DNA from 4 places in the Streptomyces sp. NPDC057616 genome. Region 2 is predicted to be linked to each of the others. Evidence: riboswitches for the same ligand, from Rfam matches in the RefSeq annotation. Region 2 holds a riboswitch; each other region holds the start of a gene.
What was found. Region 2 has a riboswitch for cyclic di-AMP ahead of ACFU97_RS34470 (transglycosylase SLT domain-containing protein). Riboswitches for the same ligand answer to the same signal wherever they lie in the genome.
Positions count from the first base shown of each region.

Region 1: linked by a shared signal. The riboswitch ahead of ACFU97_RS40140 (M23 family metallopeptidase) and the one ahead of ACFU97_RS34470 (transglycosylase SLT domain-containing protein) in region 2 are both predicted to bind cyclic di-AMP.
Region 3: linked by a shared signal. The riboswitch ahead of ACFU97_RS28805 (C40 family peptidase) and the one ahead of ACFU97_RS34470 (transglycosylase SLT domain-containing protein) in region 2 are both predicted to bind cyclic di-AMP.
Region 4: linked by a shared signal. The riboswitch ahead of ACFU97_RS13785 (peptidoglycan DD-metalloendopeptidase family protein) and the one ahead of ACFU97_RS34470 (transglycosylase SLT domain-containing protein) in region 2 are both predicted to bind cyclic di-AMP.

Region 1 is NZ_JBHVGU010000049.1:19,655-25,185, forward strand. Features, by position in the region: gene ACFU97_RS40130 (PrsW family intramembrane metalloprotease) at 1-790, shown strand, start outside; gene ACFU97_RS40135 (aldo/keto reductase) at 809-1,759, opposite strand; gene ACFU97_RS40140 (M23 family metallopeptidase) at 1,914-2,936, opposite strand; cyclic di-AMP (ydaO/yuaA leader) riboswitch at 2,948-3,105, opposite strand; tRNA gene ACFU97_RS40145 (tRNA-Met) at 3,414-3,487, opposite strand; gene ACFU97_RS40150 (dihydrofolate reductase family protein) at 3,537-4,670, opposite strand; gene ACFU97_RS40155 (MarR family winged helix-turn-helix transcriptional regulator) at 4,734-5,249, shown strand; gene ribA (GTP cyclohydrolase II) at 5,357-5,531, shown strand, end outside.
Region 2 is NZ_JBHVGU010000034.1:98,426-103,956, reverse strand. Features, by position in the region: gene ACFU97_RS34485 (outer membrane lipoprotein carrier protein LolA) at 1-553, opposite strand, end outside; gene ACFU97_RS34480 (CHRD domain-containing protein) at 820-1,833, opposite strand; gene ACFU97_RS34475 (polyprenyl synthetase family protein) at 1,989-2,999, opposite strand; cyclic di-AMP (ydaO/yuaA leader) riboswitch at 3,697-3,902, shown strand; gene ACFU97_RS34470 (transglycosylase SLT domain-containing protein) at 3,907-4,389, shown strand; gene ACFU97_RS34465 (HAD family hydrolase) at 4,396-5,202, opposite strand; gene ACFU97_RS34460 (FAD-dependent oxidoreductase) at 5,335-5,531, opposite strand, start outside.
Region 3 is NZ_JBHVGU010000025.1:45,512-51,042, reverse strand. Features, by position in the region: gene ACFU97_RS28815 (ATP-dependent Clp protease proteolytic subunit) at 5-640, shown strand; gene ACFU97_RS28810 (hypothetical protein) at 648-956, shown strand; cyclic di-AMP (ydaO/yuaA leader) riboswitch at 1,295-1,506, shown strand; gene ACFU97_RS28805 (C40 family peptidase) at 1,510-1,983, shown strand; gene ACFU97_RS28800 (DUF6328 family protein) at 2,066-2,554, shown strand; gene ACFU97_RS28795 (ATP-binding protein) at 2,569-3,027, opposite strand; gene ACFU97_RS28790 (helix-turn-helix domain-containing protein) at 3,241-4,101, shown strand; gene ACFU97_RS28785 (DUF397 domain-containing protein) at 4,111-4,338, shown strand; gene ACFU97_RS28780 (8-amino-7-oxononanoate synthase) at 4,400-5,527, opposite strand.
Region 4 is NZ_JBHVGU010000009.1:182,688-188,218, forward strand. Features, by position in the region: gene ACFU97_RS13770 (DUF1330 domain-containing protein) at 132-422, shown strand; gene ACFU97_RS13775 (TetR/AcrR family transcriptional regulator) at 468-1,088, shown strand; gene ACFU97_RS13780 (SGNH/GDSL hydrolase family protein) at 1,140-1,925, opposite strand; gene ACFU97_RS13785 (peptidoglycan DD-metalloendopeptidase family protein) at 2,195-3,130, opposite strand; cyclic di-AMP (ydaO/yuaA leader) riboswitch at 3,135-3,313, opposite strand; gene ACFU97_RS13790 (alpha-galactosidase) at 3,590-5,531, opposite strand, start outside.

The sequences.
Region 1 (5,531 bases), on a different contig from region 2:
CGGCTTCGCGTTCACCGAGAACATCCTCTATCTGGGCACCGCCTTCGGCACCGACCAGCTCACCGGCGAGAGCGGCATCGCCTCCGTCACGGCGGCGACGTTCTTCGTGCGCATCGTCATGTCGCCGTTCGCGCACCCGCTCTTCACCGTGCTGACCGGAATCGGCTTCGGCCTCGCCGCGGTCGCCTCGGAGCGCCAGCATCTGCGGCGGGTCCTCGTCCCGCTCTCCGGCCTGCTGCTCGCGATGGGCATGCACGCCATCTGGAACGGCTCGTCGACCTTCGGCGAGTACGGCTTCTTCGCCGTCTACGCCGCCTTCATGGTCCCGGCGTTCGGCCTGCTGACCTGGCTGGTGATCTGGACGCGCCAGCGCGAACTGCGCACCGTGCGCGAGGAACTGCCCGCCTACGCCGTCGCCGGCTGGCTCTCGCCCGCCGAGCCCTTCGCCCTCGGCTCGATGCGGGCCCGACGGCTGGCCCGTGACTACGCCGCCCACTACGGCGGCAGGCCGGCCGCGCGCCAGGTCACCCAGTACGAGGCGTACGCGACCTCCCTGGCCTTCCTGCGGCACCGGGGGCGCCACGGCCGCGCCGGCGCGGACTTCGTCGTCAGGGAACGGGAGTTGCTGTACGAGCTGTGGCGGCGCCGCGAGGTGGCCCGCCCGGCGCTCGACTACGCGGCGCGCGCGACGGCACCCGCGGTGCCCGTGGTCGCGCCGCCCTGGCCGGTGTACGGGGTGTACGGGTACCCGGCGATCCCGAATCCCGCGTACAACCCGTACCAGTCGTAGGGCGGCCCGGCCGGGTGATCAGGCCGACGCCCGCGTCAGCCGGGCGAGCTCGGCGTCCGTGAGGGTCAGCTCCGCCACCGCCAGCAGGGCCGGCAGCTGCTCCACCGTGCGGGCGGACGCGATCGGCGCGGCGACCGTCGGCCGGGCGGCGAGCCAGGCCAGGGCGACCGTGGGCACCGCGGCACCGTGCGCCTGGGCGATCTCGTCGAGCGCGGTCAGCACCCGCCGCCCCCGCTCGCTGTCCAGGTACTGCGCCACCCGGCCCGCCCGCGCGCTGTCGACCGTGGTGCCGGGCCGGTACTTGCCGGTGAGGAAGCCGGCGGCCAGGGCGTAGTACGGGACGGCCGCGAGGCCGTAGCGCGCGGCCACGTCCTGGAGCTCGCCCTCGTAGGTGTCGCGCGAGACCAGGTTGTAGTGGGGCTGCAGCGCCACGTACTTGGCCAGGCCCTCGCGGTCGGAGAACTCCAGGGACGCGCGCAGCCGTTCGGGCGAGATGTTGGAGGCGGCGATGTGCCGCACCTTGCCGGCCCGCACCAGCTCGTCGAGCGCGCCGACGATCTCCTCGACCGGCACCTCGGGCTTGTCGAAGTGCGTGTAGTAGAGGTCGATGTGGTCGGTGCCCAGGCGGCGCAGGGAGGCGTCCGCGGCGGCCTTGATGTTGGCGGCCGTCAGGCCCGGGAACTCGGGGTGCTGGCTGACCTTGGTCGCGATGACCACGTCGTCGCGGTTGCCGCGCGCCCTGACCCACCGGCCGATGATCGTCTCCGACTCGCCGCCCTGGTTGCCGTCGATCCACGCCGAGTAGGAGTCGGCGGTGTCGAGGAAGTTGCCGCCGGCGGCCGCGTAGGCGTCGAGCACGGCGAAGGAAGCGGCCTCGTCGGCGGTCCAGCCGAAGACATTGCCGCCGAGGCAGAGCGGGAAGACCTCGAGGCCGGAGGAGCCGAGCTTGCGCAGAGAAGGAGACGTCATGCTGGACGTCAACGACGGCGCCGGAGCGGCCCATTCCGCCGGTGCCGCAAAGATCACGTAAACCGGGACGGGGTGCGCGGCGGACGCGCGCGCGTCCGCCGGCGGCCCTGACGTCGGGGGGAAGCCGCCAGGACCACCGGGGTCCCGGCGTGGATCAAGGGGTGAGGCCCTTGCCGCGCAGCCAGGTCATCGGGTCGATGCCCTCGGCCTGGCCGTTCGGGTGGACCTCGAGGTGCAGGTGCGGGCCGGTGACGTTGCCGGTGGCGCCGACGCGGCCGATGACCTCGCCCGTGCTGACCTTCTGGCCCACGCTCACACTGATCGACGACTGGTGGCAGAACCACAGCTCGGTGCCGTCGTCGAGGGTCACGATCGTGCGGTAGCCGTACGAGCCGGCCCAGCCGGCCTCGGTGACGGTGCCGCTGTGGACGGCCTTGATGGGCGTGCCCGTGGGGGCGGCGAAGTCGAGGCCCGTGTGGTAACCGGAGGACCACATGGAGCCGGGCTGCCCGAAGGTGCCGGTGATCGTGTACGACACGACCGGGAGCTTGTACTGCTTGGCCAGTTCGGCCAGGCGCGCGGCCTCGGCGGCCTTCTTGGCCTCCGCCTCGGCCTTCTCCTTGGCGGCGGCGGCCTTGGCCGCGGCCTCCTTCTCCGCCTTGGCGGCGGCGTCGTCGACCTGCTTGGCGAGGGCCGCCTCGGTGACGGACTGGGCCTTGCTGTCGACCTGGACCTGCTGGCTCTCGGCCTGCGCCATGATGCGGTCGCGCAGCGCCTGACCGGCGTCCCGGGCGCCCTGCTCGGTGTCCTCGGTGCTCACGCCGACGGTGCTGAGCGCGGTGGCCGAACCCTTGGGCGTCTCGGCGGAGCCGCCGAACATGTGGCCCACGGAGCCCAGGTCGGGCATGGAGATGGAGACCGGGGGCTTGCCGGTGTTGGCGCTGGCCATACCGCCCGCGCCGACGGCGGCTATGACGCCGACGCCGAGGACCGTGGAGCTGCGGGCGAGTCCGCCGCCGCGCTGCTTGGCGACACGGTGCCGGCCGCGGACCGGGGCGACGGAGTCCTCGGTGGGGTTCCACTCCTCCCACGGACCCTCGTCGGAGCGGGGGCCGGGGAAGCCGAAGGGCTCGGTGCTCGGCACGAACGGTGCCGGGGCAGGCGGGTTGGACGCCACGTGGGCGCGCTCCTTTCCTTCCTTCTCGCCTACCGGGTTAGCTGACGGGTTCGGAGCAGGAAGGTCTCCTACGCGCGTATACCGGTCGTGGCTCCACGACGGCATCCGCGCGATTCACCCCTGGGTGGTGGTTCCCCGGTTCCCTTGCGGGATTCGGCGCGTGCGCACGGAGCCGCCTCTTGTGACGGCTGGGACGACCGCGCTGCGTTATCGAACGTTAATAGACCCGGGGTGCCGATTCCAAGCTGTTCTGCTTGATCATTAATGCTTTTTGGCCTGGACGTACGGGCCAAGAGAGGCGAAAAACGGGCGAGTTGGCCTCGCCCCGGAAACCCCGCCCGTTCTGACGGTGTGTCAGTCGTTATGCGGAAAGCGGTCGGACGGTCACCGCAGGTGACGAGGGCCCGGTGACGGCCATGCGCGCCGGAAACACCCAGGGCCGGAATCCGTTTCCGGATTCCGGCCCTGGGCCTTGAGTAGCGGGGACAGGATTTGAACCTGCGACCTCTGGGTTATGAGCCCAGCGAGCTACCGAGCTGCTCCACCCCGCGTCGGTGTGACACCAGCATACGCCATCCGCGGGACCGCCGACGCCACGGCTCAGAAGCCCGGCAGATGACGGTTGGGCGCCTTGGCCTGCTCCTCGTGCTCCGCCAGTACGACGACCTCGACGCCCCGGGCCGCCAGCAGGCCGCTGCCGTCCGCGCCCGCGACGAAGGTGTCGGGCTCCCGCCAGGCCGTGACCACTCGCCGTACGCCCGCGTCGAGGATCAGCCGGGCGCACGGTTTAGGCCGGGAGGCACGCTGGGTGCAGGGCTCCAGGCTGCTGTAGACCGTGGCCGACGCGAGCCTCGGATCGGCCGGGTCGAGCTTGGCCAGGGCCGCCTCCTCGGCGTGCACGACGGGGTCGCCGCCCTCGCGTGAGTGGCCGCGGGCGAGCTCCGTGCCGTCGGCGGCGACGATCAGCGCGCCCACGCTGAAGGCCGTGCGGGAGGGCGGGCACAGGGCCGCCAGCTCGCAGGCGAGGGCCAGCCAGTGGTGGTCGGCGGCGGTGGGCAGCGGGCCGGCGCCGGGGGCGGTGGGCTCGTAGCGCATGAAGACGACGTCCTCGATGTGCCGCGTCTCCGTGAGGCGCAGGCGGCCGCCCTGGTAGGCGCCGGGGCCGAAGAGGCGGGGCGCGTCCGGGTCGCCCACGAAGAGCGGGGCGAGGACGAGCTGGAGTTCGTCGGCGAGGCCCTGCTGGAGCAGCTGGGTGTGGACGGTGCCGCCGCCCTCGACCATCAGGCGCCGTACGCCGCGCTCGTCGTGCAGATGCGCGAGGAGCGTGCGCCAGTCGAGGTCGGGGCCGAGCGCGACGACGTCGGCGGCGAGGCCCAGCGCGCGGGCCCGCTCGGCGCCCTTGTCGGTGGTGCACAGGAGCTTGTCGCCGCCGGTGTGCCAGAACCTGGCGCCGGGGTCCAGCTCGCCGGAACCGCTGACGGTGACCTTGAGGGGGTACTCCGGCCGCCCCGCCGCGATCCGCGCGGCCCGGCGCTCCGGGGAGTTCACCAGCAGCCGCGGATTGTCGGCGCGGATGGTGCCGGCGCCGATCAGGATCGCGTCGACCGACGCCCGCACCTCGTCCACGCGGTCGAAGTCGGCGGGGCTGGAGAGCAGGAGGCGGTCGGGGCCGGTGTCGTCGAGGTAGCCGTCGAGCGAGACGGCGGCGGACAGCAGGACGTGGGGGTACGGCATCGGACGCGCTCACTCTCGGACGGACCGCTTGGTTCAAGTTTGAAACAAACCTACACTGGGGGTATGACGACTCGCTGGCTCACCTCCAAGGAGCAGCGCGCCTGGCGCGCGTACATCGCCGCGACGCACCTCCTGGAGGACGCGATCGACCGGCAGCTCCAGCAGGACGCCGGCATGCCGCACCTGTACTACTCCATCCTGGCCAACCTCTCCGAGGTGCCCGGGCGCAGCCTGCGCATGACCGACCTGGCCGAGCGGTCGAAGATCACCCGCAGCCGACTGACGTACGCCGTGACCCGGCTGGAGAAGGACGGCCTGGTCCGCCGCGAGGACTGCACATCGGACAAGCGCAGCAGCTTCGCCACACTGACGGACGAGGGGATGGCCGTGCTGGAGCGGACGGCGCCGGGACATGTGGAGACCGTACGCTCCCTGCTCTTCGACCGGCTGACCCCGCAGCAGGTGGAACAGCTGGAGGACATCTTCTCGGGGATCGTCACGGCGCTGGAGAGCGACGAGGAGCGCCCCGCCGCGGAGGACGTCCCGTGGCGGCGCCGCTCCTCCGGCTCTTGTTCGTGAGCTGCGCCGCAATTCTGTTGCTTCAAATTTAAAGCAGAGGTAGTGTCCTGCACCGTAGATCTGCTTCAAATCTGAAGCAGATACCGACCGGACCCGGGAGACCCCGCATGCCCGACTTCCCCGCCGCCACGACGCGCGCCCGTGTCCGGGTACCGCTGCGCTTCCAGGACGGCTACAGCGTCGACGCCGAACTGGTCACCTTCCACGGCCTGACCGACGGCCAGGAGCACGTGGCCGTCGTGCTCGGCGACCCGGCCCCCGGTACAACGCCTCTGGTCCGCC
Region 2 (5,531 bases):
GGACGTCCTTCTTCGGCTGGGCCTTCGCGCTGCCTGCCTCGGTGGAGTGGTAGACCTCGTTCGACCGGCTGTCGTAGCCCCAGACGTCCTTGCCGTTGTGGATGAGGCTGTACTCCGCCGCGTTCTCCAGCAGCGAGACCTTCTGCCGGTCCGGGCCGTCGGAGGCGACGCGCAGGGTGTGCGTGCCGGTGGCGAGTTCGGTGAGCTTGGAGCTCGGGTCGGCGGACGAGCCGTCGCCCGACCCGGCCGCGCCGGACGCCAGGCTGTTCTCGAGGCCGCCGAGGTCCGGCAGGCCGAGGTCGGTGCTGACCTTCACCGTGCCGGACATCTGCTGCACGTCCGACTTGGCGATCTTGTCGATGAGTTGCTGCGCGCTGATCTTCGGCAGGTCGGGGTCGCCCGAGTCGGCGAGAGCCGGGACGAGCCCGATGGTCGCCGCGGCCACCCCCACCACCGCGACCGGGACCACGTACCGAGCGGCCTTGCGCCGGCCCGCGCGGAGGTCGTCGGCCTCCTCGGCGGTCGTGCTCTCGTCGGATTCGTACGGTGCCATGTGTGCGCTACCTCCGTCGTCGGCGGCGGCCTGTCCAACTCGCGTGCTTCTGTTGTCCACCCCGTGCCGCCATTCTCACCCGAATCGGTGAGGAGTGGTGATTTCCGTGGTTTCCATCTCACCAAATCCGCCACGCGGAATCGTCAGACCGGGGATTCAACTCCGTGTACGCCTGGGGTATGACGCGGGAGGGCGGCGCCTCCCCCGACCCGTAGGGGTCGTGCGGGGCAGGCGCCGCCCGGATGAGTCTCCGTCAGCGGCCCGCGTCAGCTCTGCAGGAAGACGTAGTCCGCCCGGTAGGGCACGCCGGTGACGGTGCCGGGCGTGCAGGAGCCGGACGGGGCGGTTCCGCCGACGGTGTTGAGCCGCAGGATCTCCGCGGTGTCCGCCAGCAGGCCATGGTGCTTGCCCGACTGCGTGGCCTTGAGGTCCAGCTCGGGGATGTTGCCGTCGCCGTTCGGCGTCTTGGACAGGACGGCCCCGGTCACCGCGCTGCCGTCCGGCGCGACCCACTGCGGCGTACCGGAGTTGGGTGCGACGAAGCTGTGCCGGATGCCGCCGCCGAGCAGGGCGTCGACGTCCCGCTGGGCGAAGGCGTAGCCGCCGCCGTCGGCGGGCTTGCACTCGTAGATCTGCTTGCCCTTGACCACCGACGCCTGGAAGTTGTGCAGGGCGCTGCGGAAGTCGAAGCCGGCGACCGTGACCTTGTGGAGCTGGCCGCGGACGGCCCCGCCGGGAAACTCGGCGGTGTGCAGGTTGGCGTAGAACGAACCGGGGTCGGAGGTCAGGGCCGCGAGCAGGCCGGGGTCGCCGACCTTCACGGTCCCGACGACGCTGTGCCGCCTGCTGTCCTTCAGCAGGCCGGTGAAGTCGACCTTGACGCCGCCGTTGGTGCCCTTGGCGCCCTGGTGGATGTGGAGCATGGTGGGCCTGCCGGTGCCGCGCCAGGTCACGGCCACGGACACCTTGTCCCCCTTCACCTTGATGAACTCCAGTGCGGCGCCGTCCTTGTCCCCGACGGCCGGTCCGCCCGCGACGGGAACCTCGTTGGCTCCCCGGAGGCTGGTGGCGAGGAGGGTTCCCCCGGTGCCACCGGACACGGTCCCGCTCTGGCTCACGATGCTCTCCCCGCCCATGCCGCCGGCGTGCCCCGCGTGGTCGGCGCGGGCGCCCGAGGCGGCGAAGGCGGGAATCACCGCGGCGGCGACACCGCCGGCGGCGGCCACCGCGACAGCGGTGACGATCAGGCTCTTACGGCGCTTCGAAAACGTCGTATTCATGCCCATGATGTTGTTTTCTCCCCGTAGGCCGGCCGACACCCCCTGCGTCGGCCTTCTGTGTATGACTACGGAAGGGATCTCAGATTGGACTCAGTCCAGAGTTGTGACCTGTATCACAACTCGGGTGGACGGTGTCCTGCGCCGCCGGGGACGGCTCAGCCGGCCCGGTGCACCACCGCGTCGCACATCTCCATCAGCGCCAGCTTCGCGTCGCACTCCGTCAGCGGGGCCAGCGCGGCGCGGGCGTCCTCGGCATAGCGCACGGTGTCGCGGCGGGCCTGCTCCAGCGCGGGGTGCGCCCGCAGCCCGGCCAGCGCCTCCTCGAGGCGCGCGTCATCGCTCAGGTCGGAGTCCAGCAGCTCGCACAGGGCGATGTCCTCGGCCAGCCCCAGCCGCGCCGCCCGCTCCCGCAGCCGCAGCACGGGCAGGGTGGGGATGCCCTCGCGCAGGTCGGTCCCCGGTGTCTTGCCGGACTCGCGCGACTCGGACGCGATGTCCAGCACGTCGTCCGCCAGCTGGAAGGCGACGCCCAGCCGCTCGCCGTACTGCGTCAGCACGTCCACGACCGTCTCGTCGGCGCCCGACATCATCGCCCCGAAGCGGCAGGAGACGGCCACCAGCGAGCCGGTCTTGCCGCCCAGCACGTCCAGGTAGTGATCGACCGGGTCCCGCCCGTCCTGCGGCCCCGCCGTCTCCAGGATCTGCCCGGTGACCAGCCGCTCGAACGCCTCGGCCTGCACCCGGACCGCCTCGGGCCCGAGGTCGGCCAGGATGTGCGAGGCCCGCGCGAAGAGGAAGTCGCCGGTGAGGACCGCGACCGAGTTGCCCCAGCGGGCGTTGGCGCTGTCCACGCCGCGCCGCACGGCGGCCTCGTCCATCACGTCGTCGTGGTACAGCGTCGCCAGGTGGGTCAGCTCCACCACCACGGCCGAGGGCACGACACCCGGCGCGTACGGGTCGCCGAACTGCGCGGCGAGCATCACCAGCAAGGGGCGGAACCGCTTGCCACCCGCCCGCACCAGGTGCTGGGCGGCCTCCGTGATGAAGGGGACCTCACTCTTGGTGGCTTCGAGCAAACCCTCCTCGACAGCCGCCAATCCGGCCTGGACATCGGCTTCCAGAGCCTGGTCCCGCACGCTCAGCCCGAACGGCCCGACGACGGTCACGAGGGGTCTCCTGTCTGCTGGTGTCTACCTGCGGTTCACGCGGTTTGTCGATAGGTCGCTGCCATCACTCAAGTCAGCGTATCCGGTCACCTTTCGATCACCCATGCCGCCCACCCGTCCACCACGGGCGGTATCGGATCACGACCGCTATGTTTTTGATCGCCTCATATGAGTGGATATCTATCGACTTGTCTATCGGCGTGCCGGCCGGTCCGGCGGGAGGCGGCGGCCCGTGTCCCGTAGACGCTCGTGACATCACCCCTCCAGAGGACGGCCGCCATGGGAACGATCTGCACCACATGTGGGGTTCCGCCCCGGCGGACATGCAATCCTGCGACCGAAGATCACCGACCCTGATTCGTCCGTTTTTCGCCTTCAATGAGCGATCTGCCCCTAGGCCGAAAAGGGTCCCTGCCAACGGACTTGAGGCCGGCGTTCCTCACGGGCGGCTGTTTGAACATGAGTTGGCCCCATTGCCCGATTTGCCACTCTTGCGGATGCCAGTGAGTTGGGTCACGTCGACCCTCGGCCCGACGGTCCATCAGCTGCCTCCGTTCTTCCGTCGTCCGCATACGAGTTGAGGATTGGCAGCAGCAAAGGATCAAGTGCCCCATAAACCTCAGACCAAGGTCAATAGGCATGGTCTGTGAATCCGGCACTTGTTCCGGACATGTGCTCTCGCATACGTTCCCGGCCAGTCGGGCAGACGCCGAATCCTGCCGCAGCCCGGCCGACCCATCGACCAACTCACTCGCACGGCAGGAGCGGGGGACCCAGGTAAGTCGCCGGACCGGGCATTGCCCCGGACCGGCTCGGGGTGAAGCCGCGCCGCCGCAAGGCCGCGCGGCCGGGCCGCTCCCGCCCGAACCCGACAGCTCACCTCGCAGGCGCCGGAGAGGAATCCCCCATGTCCGCTGCCGCTCAGCACCGTCGTCCCAAGAACTCCCGCCTGGCCCGCAAGCTCGCCGTCCTCGGCACCGGTGCCGCCGTCCTCGCCCTGCCGGTCATCGGCGCCACCAGCGCCTCGGCGGCCACGCCGACGACGCTCACCGCGACCTCCATGGGCTACACCGACAACCTCGACGGCTGGATCCGGGCCTCCCTGCAGGTCATGGCGCAGCACGGCATCCCCGGCTCGTACGACGGCATCTACCGCAACATCATGCGCGAGTCCTCGGGCAACCCCGCCGCCATCAACAATTGGGACTCGAACGCGCTCGCCGGCACGCCCTCCAAGGGTCTGCTCCAGGTCATCGACCCGACCTTCCTCGCCTACCACGTGCCCGGCACGCTGATGAACCCGTACGACCCGGTCGCCAACATCACCGCCGCCTGCAAGTACGCGGCCGCGCGCTACGGGTCGATCGACAACGTCTACGGCGCCTACTAAAGGCTCCTACCACAGCAGTCGCTCGAGGACGACGGCGATGCCGTCGTCCTCGTTCGACAAGGTGACCTCGTCGGCCACCGCCTTGAGTTCCGGATGGGCGTTGGCCATGGCGACGCCGTGCGCCGCCCAGTCGAACATCGGGATGTCGTTGGGCATGTCGCCGAAGGCGATCGTCTCCAGCGACCCGAGCCCCAGGTGCGCGGCGGCCAGGGCGAGACCGGTCGCCTTGGTGATGCCGCATGGCTGGAGTTCGACGGTTCCGGGTCCCGACATGGTGACCGTGGCCAGTGAGCCCACCACCGAGCGCGCCGTCGCCGCCAACTCGTCGTCGGACAGGTCGGGATGGCGCAGCAGCACCTTGCTGATGGGCGCGCACCACAGGTCGTCGCGCCGGTCGACCCGTACGGCCGGCAGCGTGGGGTGCGGCATCAGGTAGCCGGGCTCGATCAGCGTGAGCCCGTCCACGCCGTCCTGGTCGACGGCCGCGTACACCTGTCCCACCTCCGCCTCGATCTTGCCGAGGGCCGTCTCCGCCAGCTCCCGGTCCAGCGTGACGGACCACAGCAGACGGTCCGCGCCGGCGTCGTACACCTGCGCGCCCTGTCCGCACACCGCGAGCCCCGTGCTGCCCAGGATGTCGAGGAGCGGCCGCACTCTGGGGGCCGGGCGGCCCGTCACGACCAGGTGCCGGGCGCCGGCCTCGGCCACCCGCGCGAGCGCGGCGAGGGACCGGTCGGACAGCGTGTCGTCGCCTCTCAGCAGCGTGCCGTCCAGGTCGGTGGCGATGAGTGCATATGCGGTGGGTGCGGCCATGATCAGAGAATACGGACCGGACGCGCCACCGACTCATCGCGAACCGGACGACCACGGTACCCGCCGCGCCGCCCACCCAACTCCCGCGCCCCGGCCGGTCCTTCGTCCTCGCCCGGTCTCCCGGGCCCCGGTCTACCCATGAGCCGACGCCAGGTGCGCGGTCAGCCTCGGCGAGGCGAACTCCGTGCCGCACACGAAACGCATCACCGGGCCGTACGACGCCGCCGCCGGCAGGCCGGTGAAGTACAGACCCGGCTCCGAGGAGACGTATCCCGCGCCCAGCCGGGGCGTGCCCCGGCTGACCGCCAGACGGGTGCGCAGCTCGTGCC
Region 3 (5,531 bases), on a different contig from region 2:
TGCCATGACCCGACCGTCCGCCCGCTACGTCCTGCCCGAGTTCACCGAGCGCACCGGTGCCGGGCACAAGACGATGGATCCGTACTCGAAGCTGCTGGAGGAGCGGATCGTCTTCCTCGGCACGCCGATCGACGACACGTCGGCGAACGACGTAATGGCGCAGTTCATGCACCTCGAGTACCAGGACCCGGACCGCGACATCTCGCTCTACATCAACTCCCCCGGCGGCTCCTTCACGGCCATGTCCGCGATCTACGACACCATGCGCTTCGTCGGGTGCGACGTGGAGACGATCTGCATGGGGCAGGCGGGGTCGTCCGCGGCGGTGCTGCTCGCGGCCGGCACGCCCGGCAAGCGGCTCGCGCTGCCGGGCGCGCGCGTGATGATCCATCAGCCGGCCCTGTACGAACCGGTCCAGGGCCAGGCCAGCGATCTCGCCATCCAGGCCGACGAGATGACACGGACGCGGGACCGCCTCGAGGAGATGCTCGTCCGGCACACCGGGCGCAGCCACGAGCAGGTGAGCGCCGACATCGAGCGCGACCACGTCCTCGACGCCCAAGGGGCGCTGGAGTACGGACTGGTGGACCGCATCGTCACCAGCCGTAAGGCCACCCTCGCCCCGCCCACCGGGCGGTGAGCGACCGGTGCTGCCACCCGAACTGCCGCCGCTGCCCGCCCTCACGCGCGCCGAGGGCGAGTTGATCGACCGTTACCTCGACGTCGTCGACCTGCTCGGACGCATCAATCCGGCGCGCCACGGAGACACCTACCGCGGGCTGCGGGCCGCGCAGGCGCTGGTCGGCAAGGCCGTCGAGCTGCGCGACGCGCTGGCGCTGATGCACCAGCGCGGCGAGACCGAGGTGCACGCGCCGACACTGGTCCGCGCCCTGCGGGTGCTGGACGGCGAGCGGCGTACGGCGCGGGTCACGGTGCCCGCACACCCCGACAGTTGACGCACGCTCGGACGGCCCGGACACCGCGCTTCGACGGCGAGGTGTCCGGACCGGCCTCTAAACGGACCAAATGAGGTACCGCCTTTTGGAGTAGACACAGGTCCAATTTTTCGACCGCCCAAGTTGCGCAACGCGCGTGCCCTCAGGGCGGAATGGAGCGTTCCGCCGCTGGTCCGAGGCTCGTCCGGGCCCTCAACACCTGTTCGAACACAGGGGTGTCCACCCGAACGGGCGAGTGGTGAGTAACAACACAAATCCCCGGTTCCATTGGGATTTTCGGACATCGGTAGGCGAAGATCCCTGTCTGACGACAAGCCCCCGCCGCAGCGGCGGGGCGATCCGGGCGGACGCCGAGTCCTGCCGCCGCGCGGATGACTGGTCGACAGGAGTGGATCGGCAGGAGTGGAGGACCCAAGCACGACGGGTCGCCGGAACGGTCACGCCATGGCCGGGTCGAGCAGCCCTTGGGGTGAAGCCGCGTCAGCGGCCGGGCAACTTCGCCAGCCCGAATCCGACAGGTCATCCTTCACAGGCGGCTGACGAAGGGTTGCGCATGACTGCGCTCAATCGTGTCCCGTCGCTCATGGTCCGGGCCGGTACGGCTTCGGCTCTCACCATTGCCGCAGTGGGCGGCTCCATCGTGGTCCCGGGTGTCGCCTCCGACGCCGCGGCCGCCACGCCGGCGACGAAGGCACTTCAGATCGCGGCCTCCAAAAAGGGTTCCCCGTACAAGTGGGGCGCCATAGGGCCGCGCCGGTTCGACTGCTCCGGGCTCACGCTGTACTCGTTCAAGAAGGCGGGCAAGAAGCTGCCCCGCACGGCGGCCCAGCAGTACAACCGGACCCACCACATCTCCGCGAGGAGCCGCAAGGCCGGAGACCTCGTGTTCTTCCACTCGGGCTCCAGCGTCTACCACGTGGGCATCTACGCGGGGAAGGGGAAGATCTGGCACGCGCCGAAGACGGGCGATGTCGTGAAACTGCAGAAGATCTGGACGAAGAGCGTCTGGTACGGCCGGGTCAGCTGACTCTCCCGCGGGGACGGCGGCGACCTGACACGCCGCCGTCCCCGCGGGGCCTGACCCGGGCTCGGCGGGATACCCGTAGGACATGTCCGAGCACCGTCGCTGTACCGCGCGCAACGAGACGCCGCTCGAGCGCGCCGACCGCAACTTCGTCGAGCTGCTGCAGGAGCTGCGCGTCGTCCAGACCGGGGTCCAGATCCTCTTCGCCTTCCTGCTGAGCCTGGCCTTCACCCAGCGCTTCCCGTCGCTCGACGCGCTCCAGCGCGGCACGTACGTCATCACGCTGCTGCTCACGGTCCTCGCGGCCGCGCTGTTCACCGCGCCCGCCGCGCTGCACCGCTCGCTCTTCCGGCGCGGCGCCAAGCCGCACATCGTGCAGGTCTCGTCGAGGCTCGCCACGGTCGGCATGGGTGTGCTGATGTTCGCCTTCACCGGATCGGTGCTGCTGGTGGTCGATGTGACGACGCACAGCCGCGCCGCGGGGGCGGCCGCGGGTGCCGCGACCCTCTGCGTGTGCCTCGGACTGTGGGGACTGCTGCCCCGGCTGGTGCGCCGTGCCGCCGCGTCCGACTGAGCCCAGCCGCTCCGCTACGGCTCCTGCTGCCCTCCTGCCGTCACGGGCTCCGCCGGGGCGGTCCACGGCAGTTCGATGGAGACCGTCTTGCCGCCCTCCCTGGTGGGCCGAACCCGCAGCCGTCCGCCGCACTCCGCAGCCAGCCAGCGGATGATCACCATGCCCCGGCCGTTGTCCTGCTGGACGGCGGCGGGCAGCCGCTTCGGGAAGCGGGGGTGGGAGTCCGTGACACCGATGCGCAGCTCCTCGTCACGGTGGAGCTGGATGTCCACCGTGAAGGTGGGTGACTGCCCGAAGGTGTGCTGTACGGCGTTGGTGGCCAGTTCGGAGACGATCAGCCGGACGGTCTCGGCGGTGTCGCTGCTCGCTGGAAGCCCCCACTCCGCGAGCGTGTCGACGACGTAGCCGCGGGCCGCGGAGACCGAGGCGGGCTCGCTCGGCAGAGTGACGGATGCTTCCAGATGGTCTGCCATGGCGCGGTCGTCCCTTTCCCACGGGGCCGGAGTCCGACACGGAGCGGATGGTTCGAGTACGGTCCCGGACTGGTGCTTCGTCGCCAGACTGCCATTACTGCGCCTGTCACGGGTGGCGATCCACCAAGATATGCATATATCTGTCGCTCGATGCGGTGAACTCTGCGACGGGAGACCGTATTTGGGTGGCCCGGAAGGAGTAAGGAGTAGCGCATGCAGCACGGTCCCGCGGTGCGCCGCCGGAAGCTGGGCGCCGAATTGCGTGAGTTGCGCGCGAGTGCGGGGCTCACCAGTGGTGAGGCGGCCCGGCTCGCGGGCTGGCACCAGTCGAAGGTGAGCCGCATCGAAACCGGCGCCAGCGGGGTGAAACCGGCCGATGTGCGGTTACTTCTCGACGTCTACGCCGTCTCCGACGCCCAACTGCGGGAGTTGCTGCTGGTGTTGGCGGGGTCCGACGAGAGCGGCGGCCGGCACCACTGGTGGCACGCCTATCGCGGGGTGCTGCCGCCCACCTACCGCGACTTCATCAGCCTGGAGTCCCAGGCGAGCGCGATGAGCACGCTGGAGACGTCCGTGGTGCCCGGTCTGCTCCAGACGCCCGATTACGCACGCGCGGTGACCAGGGCGGCGGTCGGCGGGCTGGAGGACGCCGATCTCGACGCGCTGGTCGAGGTCCGGCTGGCCAGGCAGGACGTTCTGCGCTCGGACCGGCCGCTGAGCCTGAGCGCGGTGCTGGACGAGGCGGTGCTGCGCCGGGAGGTCGGTGGCCCCGACGTCATGGCGCTTCAGCTGCGGCGCCTGCTGGACACGGCGCATCTGCCTCAAGTGCGGCTGCAGGTACTGCCGTTCGCCGCCGGTGCGCATGTCGGCGTCACGGGGCCTTTCGTAATCTTCTCGTTTTCGAGCACTTCTGATCTGGACGTGGTTGTTCTCGACCACTTGACGAGTAGCCTCTACCTCGAACGGAAAGAAGACCTCCGGGCTTACAGCGAGGCCTTCAAGGACCTCCAGTCCCACGCCCTTTCGCCCGAGGACTCGTTGGATTACATCGCCGCGATAGGTGACGGCGCGTAAGGAGGCACCATGTCTGCACCTCCTCGGCACGTTCCTTCCAGTACCGATCTGCACGGTGTGCGGTGGCTGCGCAGCAGCTACAGCACCGGAGCGAACAACTGCGTCGAAACGGCGCGACCCTGTTCCGGGCCCCTGGCCGGGCTGCTCGCCGTGCGCGACTCCAAGGACCCGAGCGGTCCCGCCCTGCTCTTCTCCCCCGAGAGCTGGACGGACTTCACGGCCGCAGTCGTGTCCTGACCATTTCTGATCAGTCCTGATCAGTCCTGCATCGCGCGGTACACGGCCGTGTCACGCCGACTCATGGTCGCGTCTCGCCGATCACCAGGACAGCGCGTTCGATCTCTGCCCCGGTCAGGTCCGCACGGGCGGTCAGCCTCAGCCGTGAGATGCCGTCGGGCACGGAAGGAGGACGGAAGCACCCCACGGCGAGGCCGGCCGTACGGCAGTCGGCCGCCCACTGCACGGCCTGTTCCGGGGAGGGCGCGCGCACCGAGACCACCGCGGCGTCCGGGCGTACCGCCTCATGACCCGCGGCGCTCAGCCGTGCGTGCAGCTCGGCGGCCACCGAGCGCGCCCGTGCCGCCCGCTGCGGCTCGCGGCGCAGCAGCCGCAGGGCCGCGAGGGCAGCGCCCGCAGCGGCGGGTGCGAGTCCCGTGTCGAAGATGAACGTCCGGGCCGCGTTGACGAGATGGTCGATGACCTTGGCGGGACCGAGGACGGCTCCACCCTGGCTGCCGAGCGACTTGGACAGCGTGACCGTGACGACGAGGTCGTCCGCGCCCGCGAGTCCCGCGGCGTCCGCGGCACCCCGGCCGCCCTCGCCCAGGACGCCCAGGCCGTGGGCGTCGTCCACCAGCAGTCCCGCGCCGCGCTCACGGCAGGCGGCGGCCAGTTCGGCCAGCGGGGCGGCGTCACCGTCGACCGAGAAGACGGTGTCCGACACCACGACGGCCGGGCCCTCGTGCGTCCGCAGCGCCTTGCGCACGGCCTCCGGGTCGGCGTGCCCGACCACCTGCTTGGCGCCCCGGGCCAGCCGGCAGCCGTCGATGAGGGAGGCGTGGTTGCCCGCGTCGGAGACGATCAGCGAACCGTGCGGCGCCAGCGTGGCGACCGCGGCGAGGTTGGCGGCGTAGCCGGAGGAGAAGACCAGGGCCGCCTCGAAGCCGCAGAAGTCCGCCAGCTCGCGCTCCAGCTCGGTGTGCAGCTCGGTCGTGCCGGTGACCAGCCGGGACCCGGTCGCGCCGCCGCCCCAGGTCCGCGCCGCCGCGGCCGCGCCCTCGGTGACCTCGGGGTGGCGGGCCAGACCCAGGTAGTCGTTGCTCGCGAGATCGAGGAGCGGGGAGCCGGACGGACGCGGCCGCAGGGTCCGTACGAGTCCGGCGCGACGGCGCTGGCGCGCCTGTTCGTCGATCCAGCCGAACGCCATGACT
Region 4 (5,531 bases), on a different contig from region 2:
GGCGGACTCCTGTTCACGACGACTACTGACTGAATGAGCAGTCAGTAGTGCGGGAGTGTGGACCCGGCCGCGCGGGGGTGTCAAGAGGTCGTCGCGGGCGCCGTCGCGAGGCGTCGGTAGGGTCGGGCGTCATGACCGTTCAACTGTGCGTTCTGCTGTGGGCGCGGCCGGGTGCCGCCGAGGCGCTGGCCGCCTACGAGGACAAGGTGCTGGCCCTGCTGGGCGAGCACGGCGGCCGGCTGGTGCAGCGCGCCCGGGCCGACGGGGCCGAAGGACGCCCGGACGAGATCCAGCTCATCGAGTTCGCCTCGCGGGCCGGCTACGACGGCTACATGGCCGACGCGCGCCGCACCACGCTGGCCGCCGAGCGCGATGCGGCGATCGCCCGGACCGATCTGTACCCGGTCGAACTCGCCAAGTGACGGCCTGGCCCGGCGGCGCACGCGGTAACGGCATAGGGTGACGGCGTGGCGAGAGTGCGGTTGAGTGTGGCCGAGCGGCGTGAGGAGCTGCTGCGGGCCGCCATCGAGCAGATCGAGGCGCGGGGCGTGGCGGCGGTCAGGATCGCCGACGTGGCGTCCGCGCTCGGCGTGAGCAACGCGCTGGTGCTGTACCACTTCTCGACGAAGGAGAAGCTGGTCGCCGCCGCGTTCACGTTCGCGGCCGAGGACGACCTGGCCCATCTGCGCAAGCTGCTGGGCCGCCGCACCACGGCGCTGCGGCGACTGCGCTCGGCGGTGCGCTGGTACGCGCCGACCGGCCAGGCCAAGGGCTGGCGGCTGTGGATCGAGGGCTGGGCGGCGGCGCTGCGCGAGACCGCGCTGCAGGACGTCACACGCGATCTCGACAAACAGTGGAAGGCCGCCCTCGCCGAGGTGATCGCCGAGGGCGTGGCCGCGGACGAGTTCCGCTGCCCGGACCCGCACGGCGCGGCCCTGCGCCTGACGGCCCTGCTGGACGGGCTCGCCGTGCAGATGACGTCGTACGCCGGTGCCATCTCCCGGGCGCGGGCACAGGAGTGGGTGGACGACGCGCTGGCGCGCGAACTGGGCCTGGAACGCGCGGCGTTGACGGCCTCCGAGCGCTGAGCCCCCGCCCGCGGCGGGGGCTCACCGTCGTCCTGCCGGACCCGGGCGGGCTCAAGCCACCTTGGAGATCCGCATCTTGATGTCGTCGGGCGACAGCGCGCCCTTGGCGGTGACGTGGTCGCCGGAGGACTCGCCGCGCAGCCGGCGGCCGATCCACGGCACCAGGTACTCGCGCGCCCAGTGCACGTCGTCCCGGCGGATCTCGAGGGCGCCGCGGTGCGGGAGCGGCGGCCAGGGCTGGTCCGGGTCGGCCGGCACGTCGAGGCCGAGGACCTGCCCGGCGCGCAGCGCCACGCGCGTGTGCCCCTCGGGCGAGAGGTGCAGCCGGTCGCCGTCCCAGGCCCGGCGGTCCTGGACGGTCTTGAGGGACCACAGGTCGAGCACCGGGCAGCCGTACCGGTCGGCGATGGCGCGGACATGGCCGTTGTAGGTGGCGATCTTGCCGCGCAGGTGCTTGAGCACGGGCACGCCCCGGGTGTCGAACCCGGTGGTCACCATGACGGTGCCGGCGGCTTCGGTGAGCCGGACGACGGCCCGCTCGAAGCGCTCGGCGACCTCGTCGGGGTCGGTGCCGGGCCGGATGATGTCGTTGCCGCCCGCGCAGAAGGAGACCAGCTCCGGCTTCAGGGCGATCGCCTGGGGGACCTGGTCCGCCACGATCTGGTCGAGCAGCTTCCCGCGCACCGCCAGGTTCGTGTAGCCGAAGTCGCCCTCGGGTCGGCGGTCCGCAAGGAGCACCGCGAAACGGTCGGCCCAGCCGACGAACGCCCCGTCGGGGCCGGGGTCGCCGACGCCCTCGGTGAAGCTGTCCCCCACCGCAACGTACGACCCGATCACTGCTCTGCTGTCACTCTTCGAATCGTCTGCCACATCGACCGATGATCCACCTTCGAATGTGACCTACGCGACCGTAAGAAAGCGCCGGAAGGGGTTGACGAGCGGTGAGATAAGACACTTCTAAAGTATTGACCAAGGGCGGAATAACCGGCCGGCCCAGGCTGTTGCCGTCTCAACTGCCGTACCTGTGCGCGGACATACCGAAGGCCGGACCCGGGGATCGAGGTCCGGCCTTCGGCAGCGTGTCAGGCAGGTTGCTGCGGGGGGTGTCAGCCGACGGTGACGCCCTTCGAGCGGAGGTAGGAGACCGGGTCCACGTCGGAGCCGTAGTTCGGCGTGGTGCGGATCTCGAAGTGCAGGTGCGGGCCGGTCACGTTGCCGGTCGCGCCGGAGAGGCCGAGCTGCTGGCCCGCGGTCACGGCCTGGCCGGCCGAGACGGATATCTGGGACAGGTGGCCGTACTGCGCGTAGTGGCCGTCGGCCAGCTTGATGATGACCTGGTTGCCGTACGCGCCGCCCCAGCCGGCGGAGACGACCGTGCCCGTGCCGACCGCCTTGACGGTGGTGCCGGTCGGGACGACGAAGTCGACGCCGGTGTGGTAGCCGCTGGACCACATGCTGCCGGCCACCTTGTAGCCGGTGCCGATGGCGGAGCTGTTCACCGGGAGGGTGAAGCCGCTGCCGGTGGTCTCGGAGGCCTGCGTCGCGGTGGTCTTCTTCGCCGTCGACTTCTTGACGGCCGACTTCTTGACCGCCGGCTTCTTGGCGGAGGCCTTCGGGGCGGCCGAGGACTTGGTGGCGCTCGGCGCCGCCTTCTCGCCGAGCGTGAGCTTCAGGCCCGGGTGGATCAGCGACGGGTCGTCGCCGACGGCCTGGCGGTTGTCCGAGTAGATCTTCTTCCAGCCACCGGACACGTGCTGCTCGTCGGCGATCTTCGCGAGATAGTCGCCGGACCGCACCGAGTAGGTCCGAACGCCGTTGTGATGCGCGGCACTCTTCTTCTCGGTGGCCTTCTTCTCGGCACCCGGAAGGGACTGGACGGCCTTTTGCGAAACCGACTGGGAAACGGAGTCCGCGGTGGCGGCGTGGGCGCCGGTGGCACCCATGAGCGGCAGCGCGAGCGCGGCGCCACCGGTTCCGGCGACGGCGATGGTGCGGGTGAAGCGCAGGGACTTCGGACGGCGGTGCTTACCCTTCGCGGGCATGACGAATTCCTCTCCGGCGCCTACGAGGTGAGCTGTCGGGTGCGAGCTGGAGATGCCCGGCCGCGCGTTTGACGCGGCTTTACCCCAAGCCGTTCCGGAGACCGGAACAGGCGGTCAAACCTGTGGGTCCCCCGTTCCTGCCGTTCACGGGTGAGTTGTGCGGGCACCGGGCGGCGGCAGGATTGGGCGTCCGTCCGGATCGGTGGCGAACGTAAGCGACGAAGACGCAAAGGGACAAGTGACGGTTCCCCGGGAAAGCGTTTCCGTTGATCCTTAATGGGAAATAGTGGTGACCCTGTGTGGATTACGGGAGCGTCTTGCCGGTCGAATTCCCTTGTGAAGCACGTGAATTACGTGAACATGACGGACCACGGTCGGTCACGGATATGACGCTCCTCACGCGCCTTACCGCCAGGAGGCCTTATTCCGGAGCGAGTTCGGCCAATACGGACACATCGCTCAGATGCGGCGCAGTCGGAAGACGGCCGCGTCCAGATCGCCGCGCAGTCCGGTGCGCAGTCCGTGGTGCAGGAGGACGGCGCCCCTAAGGATTTCGCCCGTTTCGAGGCATTCGTACGCCGCTGTCGGGTCAAGGCCCTTGAGCCGCAACGCGGGCACGGGTTCACCGTGGCTCTGCGCCTGGAGCCAGGCCAGGACGACCGCGTCGTCCCCGCGCACGTACTGCACCGCACTCAGACCGCCCGCCGGCGGGCGAAGCCGATGGAGGTCGCCGTGCTGCACCAGGGGCCGGATCTCCTTGTAGAGGGCGACCCACTCCCCCGCCTCGGCCAGCTCCTCCTCGCTCCAGCGGGTCAGGTCGCCGCCGACTCCGAGCACGCCGGCCATGGAGCTGACGAACCGGAAGCGCAGCGAGCTGACGCGGCCGTTGAGCTGGGTGTTGGGGCTGTCGGTGACCCAGGCGGCCATCACGCGCGCGGGGTGGATCTGGCTGAAGCCGTGCTGGATGGCGAGCCGGTCCAGCGGGTCGGTGTTGTCGGAGGTCCACACCTGGTCCGTACGGCTCATGATCCCGAGGTCGATACGGCCGCCGCCGCCCGAGCAGGACTCGAAGGCGACACCGGGGTGGGCCGCGCGCAGCCGGTCCAACAGGGCGTACAGCGCGTGGACATGGTCGGTCCACAGCCGCTGCGGATACGGCTCGCCGGGCCAGCCCGCGTCGGTGAAGGCGCGGTTGAAGTCCCACTTCACGTAGTCGATCGGGGCGCTGGACAGCAGCGTGTCGAGCTGCTGCCACAGGTACTCCTGGACGTCTTCGCGGGCCAGGTTCAGTACGAGCTGATTGCGCAGTTCCGTCCGCTTTCGTCCCGGCTGGAACTGGACCCAGTCGGGGTGCTCGCGGTACAGGTCGCTGTCCGGGTTGACCATCTCGGGCTCGACCCAGATGCCGAACTGCATCCCGAGGGCGTGCACATACTCCGCGAGGGGTCCGAGCCCCTTCGGGAAGCGGTCCGGGTTGGGCGTCCAGTCGCCGAGCCCGGCCCGGTCACTGGTGCGCCTGCCGAACCAGCCGTCGTCGACGACGAACAGCTCGACGCCGATCGCGGCGGCCCGCCGGGCGAGCGCCGACTGCTGCTCCTCGGTGATGTCGAACTCCGTGGCCTCCCAGGAGTTGAACAGCACCGGGCGGTCCCGGTCCGCGTCCGGGATCACGTACGCGCGCTGGTAGGCGTGCCAGGCGCGGCTCGCGCCGCCGAAGCCGCCGTCGCTCCACAGGCCGGCGAAGACGGGTGTGGTGTACGACTCCCCCGCCGCCAGGCGCAGCAGCCCGGAGTCGTCGTGTCCGGCGCCGCCGGTGATCTGCACGCGCGCGTCCGGCAGCTGCGCCACCGCGATCCGCCAGGAGCCGGACCAGCCCAGCGCGCAGCCGTAGACCTCGCCGTGCTCCTCGGTCGCGTCGGTGTCCAGGGCGACCCAGGGCAGGTGCTGGTGCCCGGTGTGGCCGCGGCGGCTGCCGATGACCTTCTCGCCGTAGGTGAGGGGTGAGGCGGTCAGCCGGGACTCGGCGGCCCAGCGTCCGTGCAGCTGGGACAGGCGCCAGTCCGCACGCTCGGGCAGCGTCCAGGTGGCGGCGTCGGCGCGCAGCAGCTCCAGCACGGGCCCCTCGTTGGCAAGGCTCACCCAGCGCTCCACGACGTCGTGCCGCATGCGGTAGTGCAGCGTGATCGTCAGCCCGCCGTCGCGAAAGCGCAGCCGCAGCCCACCGTCGGCGCCGGGCTCGGTGTCGTGGCCCTCGAAGCGCCACTCGGTGCCGCGCCGCTCGTCGGTGCGGACGGACAGGGCGGGACGCACGAAGCGGGGGCCGCCCTCGACCGGGTACTCCTCGCGGCCGTCGAGCGGGGACTCGAAGGGCCAGTAGTCGGGCAGCGGGCGCAGGGCGAGG